3 regions of the Micromonospora sp. AB353 genome follow, and region 3 is predicted to be linked to each of the others. Evidence: riboswitches for the same ligand, from Rfam matches in the RefSeq annotation. Region 3 holds a riboswitch; each other region holds the start of a gene.
What was found. Region 3 has a riboswitch for cyclic di-AMP ahead of ACPCK6_RS03245 (coiled-coil domain-containing protein). Riboswitches for the same ligand answer to the same signal wherever they lie in the genome.
Positions count from the first base shown of each region.

Region 1: it holds a riboswitch for cyclic di-AMP, as region 3 does, so the genes downstream of both, ACPCK6_RS05070 (C40 family peptidase) here and ACPCK6_RS03245 (coiled-coil domain-containing protein) in region 3, are expected to answer to the same signal.
Region 2: it holds a riboswitch for cyclic di-AMP, as region 3 does, so the genes downstream of both, ACPCK6_RS08750 (coiled-coil domain-containing protein) here and ACPCK6_RS03245 (coiled-coil domain-containing protein) in region 3, are expected to answer to the same signal.

Region 1 is NZ_JBMVFV010000006.1:84,029-87,291, reverse strand. It holds gene ACPCK6_RS05085 (ATP-binding cassette domain-containing protein) at 1-181, shown strand, start outside; gene ACPCK6_RS05080 (hypothetical protein) at 178-867, shown strand; gene ACPCK6_RS05075 (lysozyme family protein) at 958-1,581, opposite strand; cyclic di-AMP (ydaO/yuaA leader) riboswitch at 1,820-1,954, shown strand; gene ACPCK6_RS05070 (C40 family peptidase) at 1,968-2,999, shown strand; gene dcd (dCTP deaminase) at 3,064-3,263, opposite strand, start outside.
Region 2 is NZ_JBMVFV010000012.1:91,236-94,498, reverse strand. It holds gene ACPCK6_RS08755 (SRPBCC family protein) at 1-275, shown strand, start outside; gene ACPCK6_RS08750 (coiled-coil domain-containing protein) at 301-1,377, opposite strand; cyclic di-AMP (ydaO/yuaA leader) riboswitch at 1,382-1,512, opposite strand; gene ACPCK6_RS08745 (cation diffusion facilitator family transporter) at 1,657-2,571, opposite strand; gene ACPCK6_RS08740 (HelD family protein) at 2,676-3,263, opposite strand, start outside.
Region 3 is NZ_JBMVFV010000004.1:71,755-75,017, forward strand. It holds gene ACPCK6_RS03240 (YibE/F family protein) at 93-1,367, shown strand; cyclic di-AMP (ydaO/yuaA leader) riboswitch at 1,522-1,652, shown strand; gene ACPCK6_RS03245 (coiled-coil domain-containing protein) at 1,657-2,685, shown strand; gene ACPCK6_RS03250 (carbonic anhydrase) at 2,743-3,263, opposite strand, start outside.

The DNA of each region.
Region 1 (3,263 bases), on a different contig from region 3:
GATCCTTCGGGTACGCGAACACGCCGTCCCGCCCCCGGCCACGCACCCGGTGCCGGCCTCCGCCGGCCCGTCGGGCACCGGCGGGCCGGGCGGCGCGTCCGCCGCTGGTTCCCCGGACCAGGCCGGTGCCGAGGCCGAGGGCTCCGCCCGGCCCGGGCCGGCGTCCGAGGTGACCCGGTGATCGCGCTGGTCCGGCTGCGGTTGGCCGGCTTCCTGCGTACCGGACGGGCGCTCGCGCCGGTCCTGGCCGGCCTGCTCGTCCTCGGCGTCCTCTACGGCGGTGGCCGGGCCCGACCGGCGGAGGCCTACGGCGTCTCCGCCGTGGTGCTGTTCCCGGTGCTGGCCTGGCAGACCAAGATCCTGCTGGACGTGGAACCCGACGTGCAGCGCCGGATGGCCCGGGTGGTGGCCGGCCCGGCCCGGGAACGGGCGGCCGGGCTGATCGCGGCGCTGGTGGCGGGGCTCGCCGTGGTGCTGCTGGCGCTGGCGCTGCCGTGGCCGCTGGGCGGGGTCACCGCTGCCGTCGGGCCGGGGGAGCGGCCGGTGCTCGCCGGGGTGGCCCTGGGGCTCTGGGCACACCTGCTCGCGCTGCCGGCGGCGGTGGCGCTCGGCGCGCTCGCCAGCCGGGCGGTGACGCGCAGCGCCGGCTACGGGGTCGCGGTGCTGGTCACCGGCGCGGTCGGGGTCGTGGTGCTCGGGCTGTCCGGCTCGGTCGTGCCGTGGCTGGCCCCGCCGGTGATGGCGACCGCGCGGGCGCTCACCGGGCCGGTCGCGGCCGGCGAGGGTCTGCTGCTGACCTGCTGGGCGGCGCTCTGGGCGGCGGTGGCGCTGACCGGCTACGCCTGGGCGCGGCGTACCCGGGCCTGAGCGACGGGTGACCGGGAGCACTCGGCACGATTTGGTGCTGCGGCGTACGTCGCGTAACCTGGTGCGGTAGTTCCACCCAAAGACCGCTGGTCACCGTGCTCCGGCACGGTCGAAGGTCCCGCGACGACGGGCGACCCGCGCAGGGCGGTAAGCGAAACTCGGTGTCACGCACGGCCCACCCAGCGCCTTCTGGTACGACGCCAGCAGCGCCGCGCCACCGCGGATGTTCGCGGCCGGGTCGGTGCGCAGCGTGCCCGCGTCGAGCCCGGTGAGCGCGGCGGCGGCGTCGAGCGTCTGGAGCGAGGCGGGCGGCAGCGGGGTCTCCCGCTCCGGTGCGGCGGCGGTGGCCGGGTCGAGCTTCAGCGGGCGGGAGTCGTCGCCGCGCGGGTCCTCGTCCTCGTCGACGTGGGCGCTGCCCGGCATGGCGAGGATGTGCGCGGCGTCGGTCAGGTGCATCGGGCCGTAGCCACCGCTGGTGCTCGGCTGTCCGGTGTGGGTGTCCCAGCGGGACTCCAGATAGGAGACGCCGAGCAGTACGTTCTGCGGCACGCCGTACTCGGCCGCGGCGGCGGCGTACTGTTGTTGCCTGTCGCTCGCGGGCGCGGACGTGTCCGGCGCGGCGGTCACCGGGCCGGTCGTCGCCAGCGCGGTGGCTGTCGCCACTGCGGCGGCGAGCAGTATCCGTCTGCCCGACGGCGGGGCGGAGAGGTGCATCGAACCTCCTGGACAGGGATGGGGGTCACTGCGTCTCCACCCTCACTCCGCACACCCGCGAGGGTCAATAGCTTTCCAGTGGGTAATCAGCCTTGAAAGAAAATTTCACCTCTATCCTCGGTGCGGCCCCGCATCGCGTACGGAGTGTCACGGCGCTGGAAGTTGCGGATCGATAACGGTGGTCCCTACTCTGGTGAATCGTCGGCCGCACGTCTCACCGTCCAACCCGGTCGGTGACGGTCCGACACCGCCGAGTCGCCTCCGGGCGAGCCGGGGAACCAGGTACCTGGGGTGAATCCGCAGCGATGCGGTAGGGCGGCTCCCTTCCCGCCCGAATCCGTCAGCTAACCCGGTAGGCGGTACGGAAGAAGGAGTACGGACGCCCGGTGGCACTCCATGCCCCGCGGCCGTCGTCGAGCCGGTCGGTCGACCGGTCCACGGCTGTGCCGCGTACCCGCTGGTCCCGCTTCACCACAGCCCTCGCCGCCCTGGTCGGCACCGCAGTCGTCCTGACCGGCGGCGCCACGGCGGCACACGCCGAACCCTCGGTCGCCGAGATCGAGGCCCAGATCGACCGCGACTGGAACAAGCTCGAACCGGTCATCGAACAGGTCAACGCCGTACGTGAGCAGCTCGCCGCGCGGCGCAAGCAGGCCGACGCGCTCGGCCGCCAGATCGCACCCCTCCAGGCCCGGGTGGACGCCGCCCTCGGCCAGGTCGGCGGGCTCGCCGCCGACGCCTACAAGGGCGACAACCTCTCCACAGTCAACGCGCTGCTGGGCAGCCGCTCGCCCGGTGACCTGGTCAACGGCCTGGAGCTGCTCGACCGCTTCGCGCACCGCCAGCACGAGCAGGTGCGCTCCGTCGCCGCGCTGCGCGACGAGCTGGCGGCGAAGAAGAAGCCGCTGGACGAGATGGTCGCCGGGCTGGCGCGTACCGAGGCCCAGCTCGCGGCGAAGAAGAAGCAGATCGACGCCGAGATCGCCAAGCTGGAGAAGCTGCGGCTCACTGTGTACGGCAAGGGTGGCGGCGGCCCGCTGCGCCCGGCGCCCTGTCCGTCCGGCTACCCCGGTGGCCCGGCCGGAGCGGCGGTCAAGTTCGCCTGCGCCCAGATCGGCAAGATCTACGTCTGGGGCGCGGCCGGACCGGACCACTTCGACTGCTCGGGCCTCACCATGGCCGCCTGGGCGAAGGGCGGCGTCTCGCTGCCGCACAGCGCACGCCAGCAGCACGGCGTGACGAAGCGGATCAGCCGGGCCGAGTTGCGCGCCGGTGACCTCGTCTTCTACTACGGCGACCTGCACCACGTGGCGATGTACGTGGGTGACGGCTGGGTGGTGCACGCCTCCCAGTCCGGCAAGCCGATCACCATGAAGCGGGTCGACGACGGCGACATCAACAGCTACGGCCGGGTGTAAGGAAGGGCCCCCTCTTAACGCCTCCGGTAGAGGAGGGGGCCCCTATTAACAACTGCGGGCGCGGTCAGCGCGTCGGCCAGGTGCGCCAGCTCTGCCAGGACCGGCTCGGCGTCGGACCGCGCTGCCCCTGGTAACGCGAGCCGTAGACGGCCGAGCCGTACGGGTGCTCGGCCGGCGAGGAGAGCCGGAAGATGCAGAGCTGCCCGATCTTCATGCCCGGCCAGAGCGTGATCGGCAGGTTCGCCACGTTCGACAGCTCCAGCG
Region 2 (3,263 bases), on a different contig from region 3:
AACTCGGCCCGCTGCACTTCCCGGTCACGTACCAGGCGGACGTGCTCGTCGCGAGCGAGGACGAGGTCGTCACCGTGGCGCGGCAGCAACCCGCGACGACCGTCCGCAACCACACCCGCCTGCGGGACGAGCCGGACGGCACGGTACGCATCGACGTGGAGATCACGCTGACTGCGCCGGCGCCGCTGTTCGGGTACGCGTTCCGCCAGGCCCGGGCGGCTCACCTGGGCCTGGCGGCTCGTCTCGGGGCGACCCTGGAGGGCCGGCCGGCCTGATCCGGCCGACCCTCTCCGGGTGTGCTCAGTACACCGACAGGTGCACGTGGTTGGTGTGGTCGCTGGACGGGTCACCGTTGCCGCCGCTGTACGACTTCCACCCGCTGCTGGGCAGCCAGATCTGCTTGAACCAGATCACGTAGAGCACGGCGAGCGGGTCGGCGTTGCGCACGAAGTACGCGGCCAGGTTGTTGCCGTACGTCCGGTCACCGCCGGTGGCGACGCCGCCGAAGCCGTTCTTCTGCGCGGCGAAGTCGCAGGCCCGCCCCTTCGGATGCTCACCCGAGCCGCTCGGCCGGTGGCACGAGACGTACCTGGTGAAGCCGGCCGCCTTCGCCTGTTGCAGCGCGTGCAGCGTGCGCGGCGTGATGCAGCCGTTCGCCGGGGTCGGGTCGTTGACGCTGCACGACTCCGACGGCCAGGAGCCGTCCGAGTTGCGCGGCGCCGGTTTGGCGTTCTTGCCGGAGGTGCCCTGGACGCTGCCACCGCCGCTGCTGCTGCGCGACGCGCGGTCGTTCGCCACCTCCAGGGCGCGCTCGGCCTGTTCCTTGCGCTTGGCCATCACCGTCACCTGCTTGCGCTGCTCGAGGATCTCCCCGTCGAGCTGGGCGCGGGTGCGGGTGGCCTCGTCGCGGGTGGCGATCAGGTCGCGCAGCGTACGGTCCTCGTGCGCGGCGACCTGTTCCAGCGCGGCGGCCCGGTCCATGAAGCCCTCCGGGCTGCTGCTGCCCAGCAGCGCCCCGGCGGTGCCCAGGCGGCCGTTGCGGTACGCCACGACGGCGATCTCGCCGACCTTGGCGTCGCGGACGGCGAGCTCGGCGCCGACCGTCTTGAGCTGGTCGTTGAGCTGTTTCTGGCGGGTCACCGACCGGTTCAGCGCGGCCTTCGCCTCCAGCCAGCCCTTGCTGGCCGCGTCGAGCTGGGCGCGCAGTTCCGGCGTGCCGCCCTCGTCGTCGCCGCCGGGCGCGGCGGCGAGCAGGCCGGTCGCCGGCGCCGCGGAGGCGGGGGAGACCGGAACGGTCGCGACGCCGAGGGTCAGCGTCGCGACGAGCAGGGCCGCCAACCGGGCGGCCGTCCGTCGTACAGGTGCCACTGGGGGCATTCACACGTCCTTCCGTCAACGCCGACCGGGTTAGCTGACGGGTTCGGGACGGAAGATCCCTACCGCTGACGCGGATGCACCCCACGTACGTGGTTCCCCGGCTCGTCCCTGCGGACGATTAGGCGACGGCCGCCCCACCGGGGCCGGGTGGCGTCCGCGGGTGCGGCCGCGACCGAGACTACCGGCGCTGCCCGGGCGCGGCTCCGTCGAGCAACGCCACTAGGCGGGGCAAAACCGGCATAAGACTACATTAGCCACAGTGATTTAAGTGTGTCCTAATCACCACTCGGTCTTGCCGCACACTCCGGCCGACGCTCCGGGTTCGACCTGCAACGTGGCGTGATCGATGGAGAAGTCCTCGTGCAGGGCGGCCCGCGCGGCGGCCAGCACCCCGGCCGGGTCCGCGCCCGGGTCGGTGGTCAGGTGCGCCGAGGCCACCTCCATGCCCGAGGTGAGCGTCCAGACGTGCAGGTCGTGCACCTCGGCCACGCCGGGCACGGCCGCCAGCCGGTCGTGCACGGCGGTGACCTGGAGGTGCTCCGGCGCGGCCTGCACCAGGATGCGCAGCGCGGCCCGGCCGAGCCGCCAGGTGCGCGGCAGGATGAACAGGCCGATCCCGACGGCGACCAGCGGGTCCGCCCACCACCAGTCGGTCACCGCGATGACCAGCGCCGCGGCGATCACGCCGAGCGAGCCGAGCAGGTCGCCGAGCACCTCCAGGTACGCCCCGCGCAGGTTGATGCTCTCCTTCGCCCCGGCGCGCAGCAGCGCGAACGCGACGATGTTGGCGAGCAGGCCGAGCACCGCCACCACGAGCATCGGGCCGGCCAGCACCTCCGGCGGCTCGCCGAACCGGCGTACCGCCTCGACCAGGACGTAGATCGCCACGGCGCCGAGCAGGACGGCGTTGGCGAGGGCGGCGAGCACCTCCAGCCGGTAGAGCCCGAACGTGCGCTGCGGGTCGGTGCCGGCGCGGCGGGTGGCGGTGATCGCGGCCAGCGCCATGCCGATGCCGAGGACGTCGGTGAACATGTGCCCGGCGTCGGAGAGCAGCGCCAGCGAGCCGGTCGTGAACGCGGCCACCGCCTCGACCACCATCAGGGCGGCGAGCAGCGCGAAGGCGGCCCAGAGGCGGCCCCGGTGGCGGTGCGCCGCGTTGGTCACCGCGCCGCTGTGGTCATGACCTGCGCCCACGCCAACACCCTTCCTGCCCCGTACCGGCCAGGCCCAATGTATGTTCACATCGCTATGTATGCAACTGAACTGTGGGTGACGGCTGGATCAACGTCGGGTGTCCGTCAGACGGGATCGAGCGTGGTGAGCCGCTGGGTGGCCCGCGACAGCGCCACGTACAGCGTGCGCACACCCGAGCCGGGGTCGGCCCGGATCTCGCTCGGTGCCACCAGCACCACGCCGTCGTACTCCATGCCCTTGGCCTGCAGGCTGGTCACCACCTGGAGGCGGCCCGCGCCGAGCCCGCCCAGCCAGCCGGCGACCTCGTCCCGGCGCGGCACCGGCGTGATCACCCCGACGGTGCCCTCCACCTGCGCGAGCAGCGCCTCGGCCGCCTCGACGGTGGCCGCCGGCAGGTCGGCGGCGGGCACCGTGCGCTCGACCGGCGGCACGCCGGTGGACCGCACCGCGTCGGGCAGCGGCAGGTCCGGGTAGAGGCGGCGGATCTCCGCCGCCGCCACCGCGAAGATCTCCGCCGAGTTCCGGTAGTTGGTGGTCAGCTCGTAGCGGTGCCGCTTGCGCCGGCCCAGCGCCTGGTCACGGGCCCGGTCCAGCTCCTGCGGGTCGCCGGTCCAGGCGGTCTGCGCCGGGTCACCGACCACCGTCCAGGACGCCAGCCGCCCGCGCCGGCCGACCATCCGCCACTGCATCGG
Region 3 (3,263 bases):
ACGACCCGGACGTGGTCGACACGTCCGCGCCGGCCGGGTGACCAGACCGGTCCGGCGGACCAGGCGTCGCCGCGACCGTTGGGAGAGACCTCATGGGTGCCGACCACACCCACCCCGCGCCCGCCGCGCCGCCGGGCGTACGACGGCTGCTCGTCGCCGTGGTGGTGCCGCTGTTCGCGCTCACCGTGATCGCGGCGCTGGTGCTCTGGCCCGGGCAGGACCGGGAGCCGATCGGCGGCGCTGACGTCCCCCGCTACCACGGCACGGTGACCCGGGTGGTCACCGAGCCCTGCCCGCCGACGCCGGAGGCCCCGGAGGGCGGCGGTGGCCCCTGCGGCACCGTGACGGTCACCGCCGAGCAGGGCCCGGACGCGGGCCGGCAGGTCGAGACGCCGATCCCGGCCGGGCCGGGCGCTCCCCGGGTCGCGGTCGGCGACGAGGTCGTCCTGGTCGAGCTGACCGACCCGGCCGACCCGGCGGTGAAGTCCTACAACATCGCCGAGCACCAGCGCGGTACGCCGCTGATCTGGCTGATGGTGCTGTTCGCCGCCGCGATCGTGGCGTTCGGCCGGTGGCGCGGGCTCGCCGCGCTCGGCGGCCTGGTGGCCAGCTTCGCCATCCTCCTGGGCTTCGTGCTGCCTGGTATCGGTGCCGGCCAGCCGCCGCTGCTCGTGGCGATCGTCGGCGCCGCGTTGATCATGTTCGTGGTGCTCTACCTGACGCACGGGATCACCGCGCAGACGTCGGTCGCGGTGCTCGGCACGCTCGGCAGCCTGGTGGTCACCGGCGTGCTCGGCCTGCTCGCCACGTCCGCCACCCACCTGACCGGCTTCGGCAGCGAGGACGCCACCACGCTGTCCATGTTCCAGGGCGACGTGGACCTGCACGGGCTGCTGCTGGCCGGCATCATCATCGGCTCGCTGGGCGTGCTGGACGACGTGACGGTCACCCAGGCGGCCACCGTCACCGAACTGGCGCACGCCAACCCCGGACTGTCCCGGCGGCAGCTCTACCGGGCGGCGACCCGCGTCGGCCGGGCCCACATCGCGTCCACCGTCAACACCATCGTGCTGGCGTACGCGGGCGCCTCACTGCCGCTGCTGCTCCTGCTGGTCGCCGACTCCCGCCCGGTGAGCGAGATCCTCACCAGTGAGTTCCTCGCCCAGGAGATCGTCCGCAGCGCGGTGGCGACGCTCGGCCTGATCGCCGCCGTACCGCTGACGACCGGACTGGCCGCGATCGTGACCACCGCCGGGCGGCGCTCGCCCGGCGCGGAGCCGGCGCCCGCCGCGCCCCCGCCGCCGGCCGGACGGGACGACGCGCTGGAGGCCCTCGGCGGCGGAAGGAGTACGGAGGCCGCATGGTGACACTCCGCAGCGTGACCATCGAATTCAAACGCGACGCTGGTCACGGTGTGCCACGGCGAAATCTCGCTATTGGTCGGCTTCCGGACGTAGATCCTCACGAGTGCTGTCAGGTAACCTCGCTGCCGGTCACCGCCGAAGGCGCGCACCGGCGCCAGCGGTGCCGCCGCCCAATCGCCCACGGGCGAACCGGGGAACCAGGTACATGGGGTGAATCCGCGACAGCGGTAGGGGCCACTTCCGTCCCGAACCCGTCAGCTAACCCGGTCGGCGGCCGACGGAAGGGAACACTGTGACGGCACCCCTGCGCCGCTGGCTGACACCCGTGGTGGCCGTGCTGGCCTCGCTGGCCGTGCTGGCCGGCCCGAACCCGGCGACCGCGGCCCCCGCCGCGGCGGCCCCCGGCAACCCCTCGGGCCACGAGGAGGACGGCGACCCGCCGCTCATCACCGAGGCGATCGACTCCGCCAACCGGAACTTCCTCCAGGCCAAGGCGAAGCTCGCCAAGTCCCAGGACCGCCAGCGGCGGCTGGCGGCCGAGGTGAAGACGGCACAGGCCGAACTCGACGCGCTCAGCCCGCAGGTCAACCAGCTCGCCGCCCAGTCCTACCGGACCGGCCGGATGGGCGCGATGGCGATGCTGCTGGAGAGCAACTCCCCCGACTCGTTCGTCCGCCGGGTCAACGCCTTGGACGAGCTGAACCTCCTCAACGCGCAGCGCCTGGCCGCCATCAACGCGGTCAAGACCCGCGCCGAGCAGGCCAAGATCGCGCTCGACGCCGAGGTGCGCGAGCAGGAGAAGCAGAAGAACGCGATGGAGCGCGAGAAGGTGCAGGCCGAGCGTGCGCTGAAGCTCGTCGGCGGTCTCGGCTTCACCGGCGGCCTGGTCTCCGCCACCTCACCGGTCGCCAAGATCGCCCCCGGCCGCACCTCCGACGGCGGGTGGAAGGCCGAGTCGTGCAGCGAGGACGACCCGACCACCTCGGGCTGCGTCACGCCGCGCACGCTGCACGCGTACAAGGAGGTCCGGCGCGCCGGCTTCAAGCGCTTCGTGGGCTGCTACCGGCCCGGCGGGCCGTGGGAGCACCCCAAGGGCAAGGCGTGCGACTGGTCGCTCCAGAACAGCGGCTTCGCGCCCTGGCACAACAACGACACCCGCCGGTACGGCAACGAGGTGGCCGCCTTCCTCATCCGCAACGCCGACCGGCTGGGCATCTACTACGTCATCTGGAACCGGCAGATCTGGTTCCCGGCCACCGGCTGGAGTTCGTACAGCGGACCGTCGAACCACACCGATCACGTCCACATGTCGCTGCTCTGACCCGGACACCACGAAAAGGGGCCGCCCTCGGGCGGCCCCTTTTCTCGTCCGTACGGGTCAGCTCGCCAGCGCCGGGTCGGCGGGCGCGGCCGGGGCGGGCAGCGGGGCCGGGGCCTGCGCCACGGTCCGCACCTCGCCACCGGCGAGCCGGTACGACATGCCCACCACCGTGCACCGCCCGGCGGCCACCCGCTCGGCCAGCACGGCGGACCGGGCCAGCAGCGTCTCCACCGTCTGCGCGATGTGGACGTCGATGATCCCGTCGAGATCCTCGACGCCCTGGCGGGCGGCGCGCAGCAGGCTCGGCGAGACCGCGTCCACCACCGCGCCCAGGTGCCCGGCCGGGGCGGCACCGGTCCGGACCCCCTCCCGGGCGGCCTGGACCGCGCCGCACGAGTCGTGCCCGAGCACCACCACGAGCGGCGTGCCCAGCACGGTGACGGCGTACTCGACGCTGCCGAGCACCTCCGGCCCGGCGGTGTGCCCGGCGGTACGCACCACGAAGAGGTCACCGAGACCGCGGTCGAAGATGATCTCGGCGGCGAGCCGCGAGTCGGAGCAGCCGACGATCACCGCGA